2 regions of the Agrobacterium sp. 22-209-1 genome follow, and region 1 is predicted to be linked to the other one. Evidence: predicted binding sites of a transcription regulator. Region 1 holds the regulator's gene; the other holds the start of a gene.

Region 1 (5,470 bases):
CGATCACTGCCCCTGATATCGACGCAAAAGAGGACTGGCTGGAATGGGCCGATATGCGGCTTTACGGCCTGCGCACCGCCATTGCCGAGCGCATCCGCAGCACCATCGGCGGTGACGCCGGCGCTTTTGCCGCCTCCATCGTCACCGATGAGAGACAGGCCATATCGGCGGAAACAATGGAAGCCCTGCGGCTTTCCGGCCTCGCCCATATCGTTGCCATATCCGGGCTCAACATGGCGCTGGCGTCAGGCATATTCTTCGTCGGGCTGAGGCTTGCCTTCAGCCTGTTTCCGGCCTTTGCCCAGCGCTGGCCGGTGAAGAAAATATCCGCTTTTGCGGCACTGCTGATGACGCTTGCCTATTACCTGATATCAGGGTTTGCCGTCTCTGCCGAACGCGCCTGGCTGATGATGTCGGTGATGCTGATTGCGGTACTGTTCGATCAGCCCTCGCTCAGCCTCAGAAATGTTGCGCTGTCCGCTCTCGTTATCCTCGCGCTGTCTCCTTCGGAAATCATGGGACCGAGCTTCCAGATGTCCTTCGCCGCAACGATCGCGCTCGTTGCGGCCTATGCCGCCTGGAGCCGATGGCGCACCGACCGGGAGCGTCTGTTCATCGGGCGCAAACCGGCGTGGATGACGGTGGCGGGAACGGCAGGCGCCGTCATCGGCGGTGTCGTCACCACATCGCTGATCGGCGGGCTCTCGACGGCGATCTATTCCGCCGAGCATTTCCAGCGTGTCACCACCTATGGACTTTTCGCCAATCTGGCAGCCATGCCGCTGATGTCGCTGATCGTCATGCCCTTCGGCCTCATCGCCATGCTGTTGATGCCCTTCGGGCTCGATGCGCCGTTCCTGAAGGTCATGGGTTACGGCATGGCGCTTGTCATCGAGGTTGCGGACGAGGTCGCGTCCTGGGGCGGCAGCGCGGCGACCGGGAGACCGCATGGCGCTTTCATCGGCATTGCCTCTGTGGGTTTTCTGCTGCTGGCATTGCTGCGCACCCGTTTGGCGCTACTCGGCTTGCCCACTCTGATATTGGCCTTCGGCCTCTCTGGAGCCGTCGCCCAACGCGGTCTGCCTGATCTGCTTGTCCATGAGGAAGGCAAGCTGGTGGCGCTTCTGGACGAGGGCAGGGTCTACACCACAAAAACGCGGCCGCAGGGCTTCATCTATGAGCAATGGCAGAGGGCGCTGCTGTTGCCTGAAAAACCGCTCCCACCGGTCTTTCTCAAGACGGGGGCTCCGACAACAACCGTTGCTCTCACCACAAAATCCAAGCTTGCGCCGGAGGACATGAAGGTCGTGGCCCGAGAGATGATAACGACGCTGAGAGATGCCGCGCCCGGTGTCTTCACCTGCAGGACAGGCATCTGGTGTGCGGCGCGCGCGAAAAGCGGCGAGTTTATCATCGTGCTGGAAGACGGTCGGTTTGCCGGGAAAGCCTGTGACATCGCCGATATCGTCATCGTCTCCCGCAGAACCTCGTTTACGCAATGCCGCTCGGGTGCCCTACTGCTCAATCGCGACATATTAAGGCGCATCGACTCGGTAGAGATAAATTTCGCCGGCAGCGATCAGGCGGGGGTGGTGGGGCGGATGCGCGCTGCAACCGCCAGCACCAACAGGCCGTGGAGCGAACATCGCTTCTACGACTGGAAAAGCGGGCGCTTTGACCGTGATGTGCCTGAAGCCGTCACCCGGTTGCTGACGGCATCGCAGTGAGTGCTGCCAGCATGATTTGTCAGGCCGTGGCGCGCAAATCCGCGGTCAATTCGCCAATGCTGCCGATCTCTTCTTCATGCGGCAGATCGCGCCAGATTTCCTTCAGTCCGGCCTCATACCATTCGCGCATGGCGGGCAGGGAGAGCAGCCTGTCACAATAGGCCTTCGCCGCTGGCGAAAGATCGGCGCCATAGGTCTGGAAACGGAACGCCACCGGGCAGAAGAAGGCGTCGACCGCCGTGAATTTCTGACCGGCGAGAAACGGTCCGCCGAATTTTGCGAGGCCTTCGCTCCACAGCGCATCAATGCGTTTTATGTCGGCGGCAAGCCCGGCATCGCCGCCCTTCGGTTTTACGCGGATACCGACCGACATTGGATAGAGATTGCGCAGCGAAGAGAAGCCCGCATGCATTTCACTTGCCGCCGAGCGTGACCAGGCCCGTGCCTGCTTGTCACTTGCCCAGACACCCTGATGTCTCTCGGCCAGATATTCGGCAATCGACAGCGATTCCCAAACCGTCACGCCCTCATCAACAAGGCACGGCACCTTGCCCGTCGGCGAAAAGCTGGAGAAGGCAACACCTTCGCCAAAGGGAACGAGTTTTTCATTAAAGGCGATGCCGAGCGTGCGCATCAAAACCCAGGGCCGCAGCGACCATGAGGAATAGTTCTTGTTGGCAATATAAAGATCGTACATGGCGTTTTTCCCCAGATAGGATGCGCATTTCTATATCTGCGAATGGTCTTGGAATATCGCAAAGAATCCATGGCTCCCATAACGCCAATTGATGGATGGGCCGTCGTGCACAACCGCATTTTCGCAACGACGAGCGCGTTTGCCATTTAAAAAAGAAAAGGCGCATCAATTCAACGAAATGACGCGCCCTTCATCTTGCAGGCCAGATATGCCGCCGTTCAACCGTTTCGGCTTATCCAAACCGGCGGCGGCATCAATGATATCTGCGGATCAACCCAACCAGCTTGCCCTGTATCTTCACCCGATCAGGCCCGAAAATGCGGGTCTCATAGGCCGGGTTCGCAGCTTCCAGCGCGATGGAGGCTCCCTTGCGGCGGAAACGCTTCAGGGTCGCTTCTTCATCATCCACCAGCGCGACGATGATATCACCCGGATTGGCCGTATTGCCGTTGCGGATGATAACGGTATCGCCATCAAAAATGCCGGCCTCGATCATCGAATCGCCTTTGACCTCAAGCGCGTAATGTTCGCCCGAACCCAGCATATCCACTGGTACGGCCACATCATGGGTGTTGTTCTGGATGGCGGAAATCGGCACACCGGCGGCGATGCGGCCCATGACCGGCACGGTGACGGCACCGCCGAGATCATTGGCAGGCGCCTTGGGGGTCGCGGCCGGCTCCGGCGCCTTCGGCTTGCCCAGGCTGCCTTCGATGACGCTCGGTGAGAAACCACGCTGCGGCCTTGCGCCCGGCGTATAGGCCTCAGGTAATTTTATCACTTCCAGCGCTCGCGCCCTGTTGGGTAGCCGGCGAATAAACCCGCGCTCTTCGAGTGCGGTAATCAGCCGGTGAATGCCGGATTTGGAAGCAAGATCGAGTGCGTCCTTCATTTCATCGAAGGAGGGCGGCACGCCGGACTCTTTCATTCTTTCATGAATGAAGAGAAGCAATTCCTGCTGTTTGCGCGTGAGCATGAGGAAAACACCCTTGAGAATCGTCGTTGAAGTCGCGAAACAAATACAGAACGAACACTATATGTTCCATATGTGTTCCGCAATCCCCTAAAATTTCGTGAAGGGTGCATCTCAGATGGTGATTTGATATTCGAAAGCCTGAACTGCCGAGAGCCGGTAGGGTTGGTGACTATTTTGATAATCGGAGGAACTGCCGTCTGAAGTGGGCAATTGAAGGCAGCTCTGTGTTTCAGGCATCCGGTACGACGATCCGTCCGTCTAAGACGGCAAATCGCTCATATCCGTTACGAGGATTTTCTTAGAGGGCGTGTTCGCCCGGTCCGAGATAGCTCGCCATCAGTGCCGGATCGACGGCGAGTTCGGCGGCCGGGCCTGAGCGGCGGACCTCGCCGAGTTCGACGAGGTAGGCCTCGTCGGCGATTTCAAGCGCGGCGCGGGCGTTCTGTTCGACCAGCAGGATGGAGACACCGGTACGACGCAGTTCGGCAACGATGCGCAGGATTTCGGCGACGATCAACGGCGCAAGCCCGAGACTAGGCTCATCCAGCAGCAAAAGCCTCGGCCGGCTCATTAGTGCCCGGGCGAGCGCCAGCATCTGCCTTTCGCCGCCGGAAAGCGTTCCGGCAAGCTGCTTGCTGCGCTCGCGAAGGCGTGGAAAGAGTGCGTGTATTTCCTCACGGGTTTCGTTGCGCTCCTGGCGTGAGCGCAGGAATCCGCCGAGCTCGATATTATCCTCGACGGTCATCGACCCGAACAATTCGCGCCTTTCCGGCACGAGGCAAAGGCCAGCGGCAACCCGGGCCTCGATGGTATCGGGCACTGGCGCGCCGTCGTAAAGAATGGTCCCGCGCGAAGGCACGACGCCCATGATGGCGTTGAGCAGCGTGGTCTTGCCCGCCCCGTTTGCTCCGATGACCGTGACGATGCTGCCGGATGTCATGGAAAGCGAGATGCCATGCACCACCTCCGCCCGGCCATAGGCAACGTGGATGTCTTTGATGTCGAGTAGATGTCCGCTCACGCTGCACCCCCAAGATAAGCCGCGATCACGGCTGGATGTTGCCTGATTTCAGCCGGCTTGCCTTCGGCGATCAGGGTGCCGAAATCGAGGACGACGATGTGATCGACCAGCCCCATGACGAAACCCATGTCATGCTCGACGAGCAGCACGCTCACGCCCTCGGCCCGCAGTTTTTTCAGCAGTGTGGCGAGCTCCTGCTTTTCGCCGTGGCGCAGACCGGCCGCCGGTTCGTCGAGCAGCAGAAGCGTCGGGTTGAGGCAGAGCGCGCGAGCAATTTCCAGAATTCGGATCTGCCCGAGAGCGAGGTCGCCGGCGGGACGGTCGCGATGAGCACCGAGACCGACGCGATCGAGCTGATGGGCGGCTTCGGCAAGCAGCGCCTGCTCCTGTTTTCGCTCCAGCCGTAAGAAGCTCCGGAAAACGCCGGCATTGCCACGCAGATGCGCGCCGAGAGCGACATTTTCGAGCACCGACATGGTTGGAAGGACCTTGGCATGCTGAAAGGTTCTGGCGATGCCGCGTTTGGCGATCAGCCGGGGATTGAGGCCTGAAAGCTTCTGTCCCTGATAGGTGACGTTGCCGCCGGAAAGGCCGAGGATGCCGGTGATGAGATTGAAAGTCGTGCTCTTGCCGGCGCCGTTCGGGCCGATCAGGCCGACGATCTGCCCGGCCTTGATATCGAAGCTGACATCGTTGACCGCCGTCAGTCCGCCAAATGTCTTCCGCACCCGATCGACCCCGACCAGCGGACTGCCGGGCGCAGGCATGTCCCGCGATTCAAGACTGGCGCCGTCGCGGCGGATGGCGCGCGGCGGCCGGGCCGGCAGGTATTTTTCCAGAAGTGGCCAAAGACCGTCGCGCGAGAGCTGTAGGATCAGGACGAGCAGCACGCCGAACACGATCATTTCTACATTCACCGAGGTGCCGACAAGGCCGGGCAGGACCCGTTGCAGCACCTCTTTTAACACCAGCACCACGGCTGCGCCGAAGATGGCGCCCACAACCCGGCCCGAACCACCGACGACGGCCATCAGCATATAGGTGATGCC
Region 2 (5,470 bases), 120 kb from region 1:
GCGAACCAGTCGCGGATCGGCGTGAAGGCGCCGGTATAGGTGGCCGGGTTGGAACGCGGTGTGCGCCCAATGGGCGACTGGTCGATATCGATCACCTTGTCGATGAATTCGAAACCGTCGATGCGGTCGTGTTCGGCCGGGATTTCGCGCGCACCCATCACCCGGCGCGCCGCCGATTTATAAAGCGTCTCGATCAGGAAGGTGGACTTGCCGCCGCCAGATACGCCGGTTACGGCGGTGAAGACGCCAAGCGGCACAGCTGCGGTGACATTCTTCAGATTGTTGCCGCGTGCACCGAACACCTTGATCTCGCGGCCCTTCTTGGGCTTGCGGCGCTCAGCCGGCACGGCAACGCCGAGTTCGCCGGAGAGATATTTGCCGGTCAGCGATTTTGGATTGGCCATCACCTCCTGCGGCGAACCTTCGGCAATGACCTGGCCGCCGTGGATACCGGCCGCCGGGCCAATGTCGACCACATAATCCGCCGTCAGAATGGCATCTTCGTCGTGTTCGACCACGATGACGGTATTGCCGATATCGCGCAGATGTTTCAGCGTATCGAGCAGGCGGGCATTGTCGCGCTGATGCAGTCCGATCGAGGGTTCGTCGAGAACATAGAGAACGCCTGTCAGGCCCGAGCCGATCTGCGAGGCCAGACGGATACGCTGGCTTTCACCGCCGGAAAGCGTGCCTGAATTGCGCGACAGGCTGAGATAATCCAGCCCGACATCGTTGAGGAAGCGCAGCCGTTCGCGGATTTCCTTGAGGATACGCACCGCGATTTCGTTCTGCTTGGCGTTGAGGTTTTCCGGCAGCACCTCAAACCAGTCGCGCGCCGTACGGATCGACATTTCGGTAACTTCACCGATGTGCAGCTTGTTGATCTTGACGGCGAGCGCTTCCGGCTTCAGGCGATAACCGGCGCAGGCCGGGCAGGGGGCCGCCGACATGTAACGTTCGATTTCTTCGCGCGCCCAGGCGCTGTCGGTCTCTTTCCAGCGACGTTCCAGATTGGGCACGATGCCTTCGAAATTCTTCACCGTCTTGTAGGAGCGGGCGCCGTCCTGATAGTTGAATTCGATCTTGTCATCGGTGCCCTGCAGGATGGCGTGCTGCGCTTCTTTCGACAGGTCCGACCATTTGCTCGACAGCTTGAAGCCGAAAGTCTTGCCGAGCGCTTCCAGTGTCTGGTTGTAATAGGGTGAGGAGGATTTGGCCCAGGGCGCTATCGCGCCGTCGCGCAGCGTACGGGCCGGCTCCGGTACGATGAGGTTTTCATCGACCTTCTGCTGCGAGCCGAGACCGTCGCAGCTGGGACAAGCGCCGAAGGGATTGTTGAAGGAGAACAGCCGCGGCTCGATTTCCGGAATGGTGAAACCGGAAACGGGGCAGGCGAATTTTTCCGAAAACAGCACCCGTTCATGGGTCTCGTTAAGCGACTTGTTGGCGGAGCCACCAGCGGCGGTTTCTTCCGGCGGCAGAGGTTTGTCGGCGAATTCGGCGATTGCCAGCCCGTCGGCGAGCTTGAGGCAGGTCTCGAGACTGTCGGCAAGGCGTGCGGCCATATCCGGGCGAACGACGGCGCGGTCGACCACCACGTCGATATCGTGCTTGTATTTCTTGTCGAGGGCAGGAACGTCTGCGATCTCGTAGAACTGGCCATCCACCTTGACGCGCTGGAAGCCCTTTTTCATCAGCTCGGCTAGTTCTTTCTTGTACTCGCCTTTGCGGCCGCGCACGATCGGCGCAAGAATATAAAGACGCGTGCCTTCCTCGAAAGCGAGGATGCGGTCGACCATCTGGCTGACCGTCTGGCTCTCGATCGGCAGGCCGGTCGCCGGCGAATAGGGCACACCGACGCGGGCGAACAGCAGGCGCATATAGTCATAGATTTCGGTGACCGTGCCGACCGTGGAACGCGGATTGCGCGACGTTGTCTTTTGCTCGATGGAGATTGCCGGCGACAGGCCGTCGATCTGGTCGACATCCGGCTTCTGCATCATTTCCAGGAACTGGCGCGCATAGGCCGAAAGGCTTTCGACATAACGGCGCTGGCCCTCGGCATAGATCGTATCGAAGGCAAGCGACGACTTGCCCGAACCGGAAAGGCCGGTCATGACGATCAGCTTGTTGCGCGGCAGGTCCAGATCGATGCCCTTGAGGTTGTGCTCGCGGGCGCCACGGATGGAAATCGTCTTCAGTTCACTCATGACAAGGCTCGGACAAAAATAACAGGCTTGATGGCAGCGCGTCCTTATGTAGTGACGCAGCCGGATGTGTCGAGGTCTATTCCCAATCGGTCGCAGCTTTTCGGAATGCTTGACTCGAAATCTGCGATTTAATAGAACAAAAAAGGAACGAATTGCAAGCGCGAATGTCTGCTCCCGCAGCTTAAGATTATTCTTTGTGGATAGTTCCCCGGCTGCGGTGCCCTTTGCGGGCGGCGGCAGCTATTGTGTGGCGAATTTTTTGAAATGCAATTGCCGGTCATGATGGCCGGCGGACAGGATGACGAGATGGCTGGTAGCGTAAACAAGGTAATTCTGATCGGAAACGTGGGCGCCGATCCCGAAATCCGCCGGACGCAGGATGGCCGCCCCATCGCCAATCTGCGCATTGCCACTTCGGAGACTTGGCGGGACCGTAACAGCGGCGAGCGCCGCGAGAAGACCGAATGGCACACCGTCGTCGTCTTCAACGAAGGCCTTTGCAAGGTGGTCGAGCAATATGTCAAGAAGGGCGCCAAGCTCTATATTGAAGGCCAGTTGCAGACGCGCAAATGGCAGGACCAGACCGGTAACGACCGTTACTCCACCGAAATCGTGCTTCAGGGCTTCAACTCTACTCTGACCATGCTTGACGGTCGCGGCGAAGGCGGCGGCCGTAGCGGCGGTGGAGATTTTGGCGGCGGCAACGATTATGGCAGTGGCGGCGGCTCCAGCTATGGCGGCGGTTACGACCAGCAGTCCTCGTCGCGCGGCGGCTCTTCCCGTAGCGGCGGCGGCCAGCCTTCCGGTGGATTCTCCAACGATATGGATGACGATATCCCGTTCTGAGTGGAAGCTCGCAGATTGTGGAAGGCGGGCGTAGCAAGGCTGCTGCCCGCCTTTAATTTTAGATCGGCTCAGGCCGCCACCTTGTCCGCCAGCATCGCAACCATGACATCCGATTGCGACACGATGCCCACCATCTTTCCCTTGGCGTCGATAACCGGCAGGTAATGTAGACCTTCCTCCGCAAAACGGATGATGGCCTCCTCGATCGAGGTTTCAGGCTGCACGGTTTTTACCGGGGAGGTCATGATGTCCTTGACGGTATCGTTGGGGGCGCTTGCGCCTGATAGAATCCGGCGCAGCCGCTGCAGGAAGCCGATGGAGGGGCGACCGTTTCTCCAGCTTGCCTTCTCCAGGAAATCGGTCTGGGTAACGATGCCGAGGATTTCGGCCTTATCATTGGTGACGGGCAGTGCCTTGAAATGGTGGCTGCGCATCAACGCATGGGCGTGGCGCAGGCTGTCATCGGGGGCGACACCGATCACATCCCGCGACATGACACTGGCGCAATCGAGATGCAGCGCGCGGCGGCGGTAAGAGCGCAGTTCGGTCTTGCGCAGGATGGCTTCGAGCTCGTCCCGGTCAATATCGAGAAACTCGTCATATTCCTTCAGCACCTCATCGAGATCGCTGGAGGAAAAGCCGATTTTCTGGAGAGGGGTGGGATCGGTGGTCCCATGGGCGGCCTTTCCAGACTTCAGGCCGTGGGGATAAGTGCGGCCGGTGGCATTGTTATAGACGAGCGCGAGTGCCAGAAGGATCAGTGAGTTTCCGGCGACCGGCCAGAGCAGGAAGTCATAACCGAGGCTGTGTACGGCGGGGCCGCCGAGAACGGCCGTCAACGCGACGGCACCGCTTGGCGGATGCAGGCAGCGCAGCGCCATCATGGCGGCAATGGCAAGGCTGACGGCGAGCGCGCTGGCGAGGAATGGATCCGGCACCAGTAGCGCTGCGGTTACACCCACGAAAGCCGATACGAGATTGCCGCACAGGATCGACCAGGGTTGCGCCAGCGGGCTGGAGGGCACGGCGAATAAAAGCACGGCCGAGGCGCCCATCGGTGCGATCATGGCGGGCAGGGTGGGATCGAAACGCAGAGCCAAACTGCCGAGAAGCCCAGTCAGCAGAATGCCTAAAAAGGCGCCGCTTGCGGAGCGCAGCCTTTCCCTGTTGCTGACGGGGGCGGCATCCGGGATGAGGCGGCGCAGCGTGGAGCGCATGAGAACAACTTTCGAGACTGGAAAAGATGCGCGTCTTTTAGCCGAAATGCCGGCCGGATTTAAAGCGCGGATTTTCCAGAGTTATAACCGCATACGGGATTTTGTTGCGCGGACATGGGATCGCACCGAAGATCAGAAATCAAAGGCCGATTTTATGCCGTCGACCACGAATTGCACTGATAGTGCCGCCAGCAGCACGCCGAGCAGCCGGGTGAGGATCGCACGGCCGGTATTGCCGAGAAAGCGGTCCATGCGTTCCGAGACGATCAGTGCTGCATAAACGAGGGCCATGGCGAAAGCGAGGATCAGGATGAGCACCACCATCTCGACCGTGGTCTTCATCGATCCGGCTAGCAGCACGGTGGCTGAAATCGCGCCCGGCCCGGCGATCAGTGGCAGCGCCAGCGGAAAGACCGCCAGATTGTGAAGCTGGTCCCTGGTGATGGCGATTTCGGAAGTCTTTTCCTTGCGCTCCTGGCGTTTTTCGAAAATCATCTCGAAGGAAATCCAGAACAGCAGAAGGCCGCCGGCGATGCGGAAGGCGCCGAGCGAGATGCCGAGAAGATTGAGGATCGCGAGGCCGAAAAGCGCGAAGACGGCGAGAATGCCGAAGGCGATGATGGAGCCGCGCAGCGCCACCTGGCTGCGCTGGTCGCGCGTCATGCCGACGGTGAGCGCCAGGAAAACGGGTGCGAGACCCGGTGGATCGAGTGTGACCAGAAGTGTGGTGAGCGCATTGATGAGCGTTTCGCTGCTGGCCATTCTTTCCCCGCTTATTGCCTTTTTGCATATGACCCTACGCAAGTCGTGGCTGCTTTGAAAGGGAACGGACCCACTTTTGCCGGGCTAAATCGTGAAAAGCGGCGTTCGTCTTGCAAATGACGCAAAAGCCTGTTCAAAACTCGCCGGGAAATTGGCTTAACGTTGCTGTTTCCGCTATAAAAATCCATCCGATTCTTAACAGAGAATGTGATCCGTTTTGACTGACCAGAGCCCCCCCGGCGGCGGAAAACTTCCGCCAGGCATTGAACCGATTTCCATCATGGAGGAAATGCAGCGGTCGTATCTCGATTACGCCATGAGCGTTATCGTGTCCCGCGCGCTTCCCGATGTGCGAGACGGCCTGAAGCCGGTCCATCGTCGTATCCTCTACGGCATGTCCGAACTCGGCATCGACTGGAACAAAAAATACGTCAA

Evidence for each region. The regulator LexA, encoded in region 1, represses DNA repair genes until DNA is damaged. The targets are predictions, from matches to a motif close to TGTTCNNNNTGTGTTCNG.
Region 2: the regulator LexA is predicted to act here: its motif matches at 2,343-2,360, upstream of uvrA (excinuclease ABC subunit UvrA).

Annotation. Positions count from the first base shown of each region.
Region 1 is NZ_JBNWCH010000004.1:170,080-175,549, forward strand. It holds gene ACQZ48_RS11970 (ComEC/Rec2 family competence protein) at 1-1,727, shown strand, start outside; gene ACQZ48_RS11975 (glutathione S-transferase family protein) at 1,747-2,424, opposite strand; gene lexA (transcriptional repressor LexA) at 2,678-3,400, opposite strand; gene ACQZ48_RS11985 (ABC transporter ATP-binding protein) at 3,699-4,421, opposite strand; gene ACQZ48_RS11990 (branched-chain amino acid ABC transporter ATP-binding protein/permease) at 4,418-5,470, opposite strand, start outside.
Region 2 is NZ_JBNWCH010000004.1:293,398-298,867, reverse strand. It holds gene uvrA (excinuclease ABC subunit UvrA) at 1-2,210, opposite strand, end outside; gene ACQZ48_RS12545 (single-stranded DNA-binding protein) at 2,475-3,056, shown strand; gene ACQZ48_RS12540 (HPP family protein) at 3,125-4,273, opposite strand; gene ACQZ48_RS12535 (MarC family protein) at 4,406-5,035, opposite strand; gene gyrA (DNA gyrase subunit A) at 5,253-5,470, shown strand, end outside.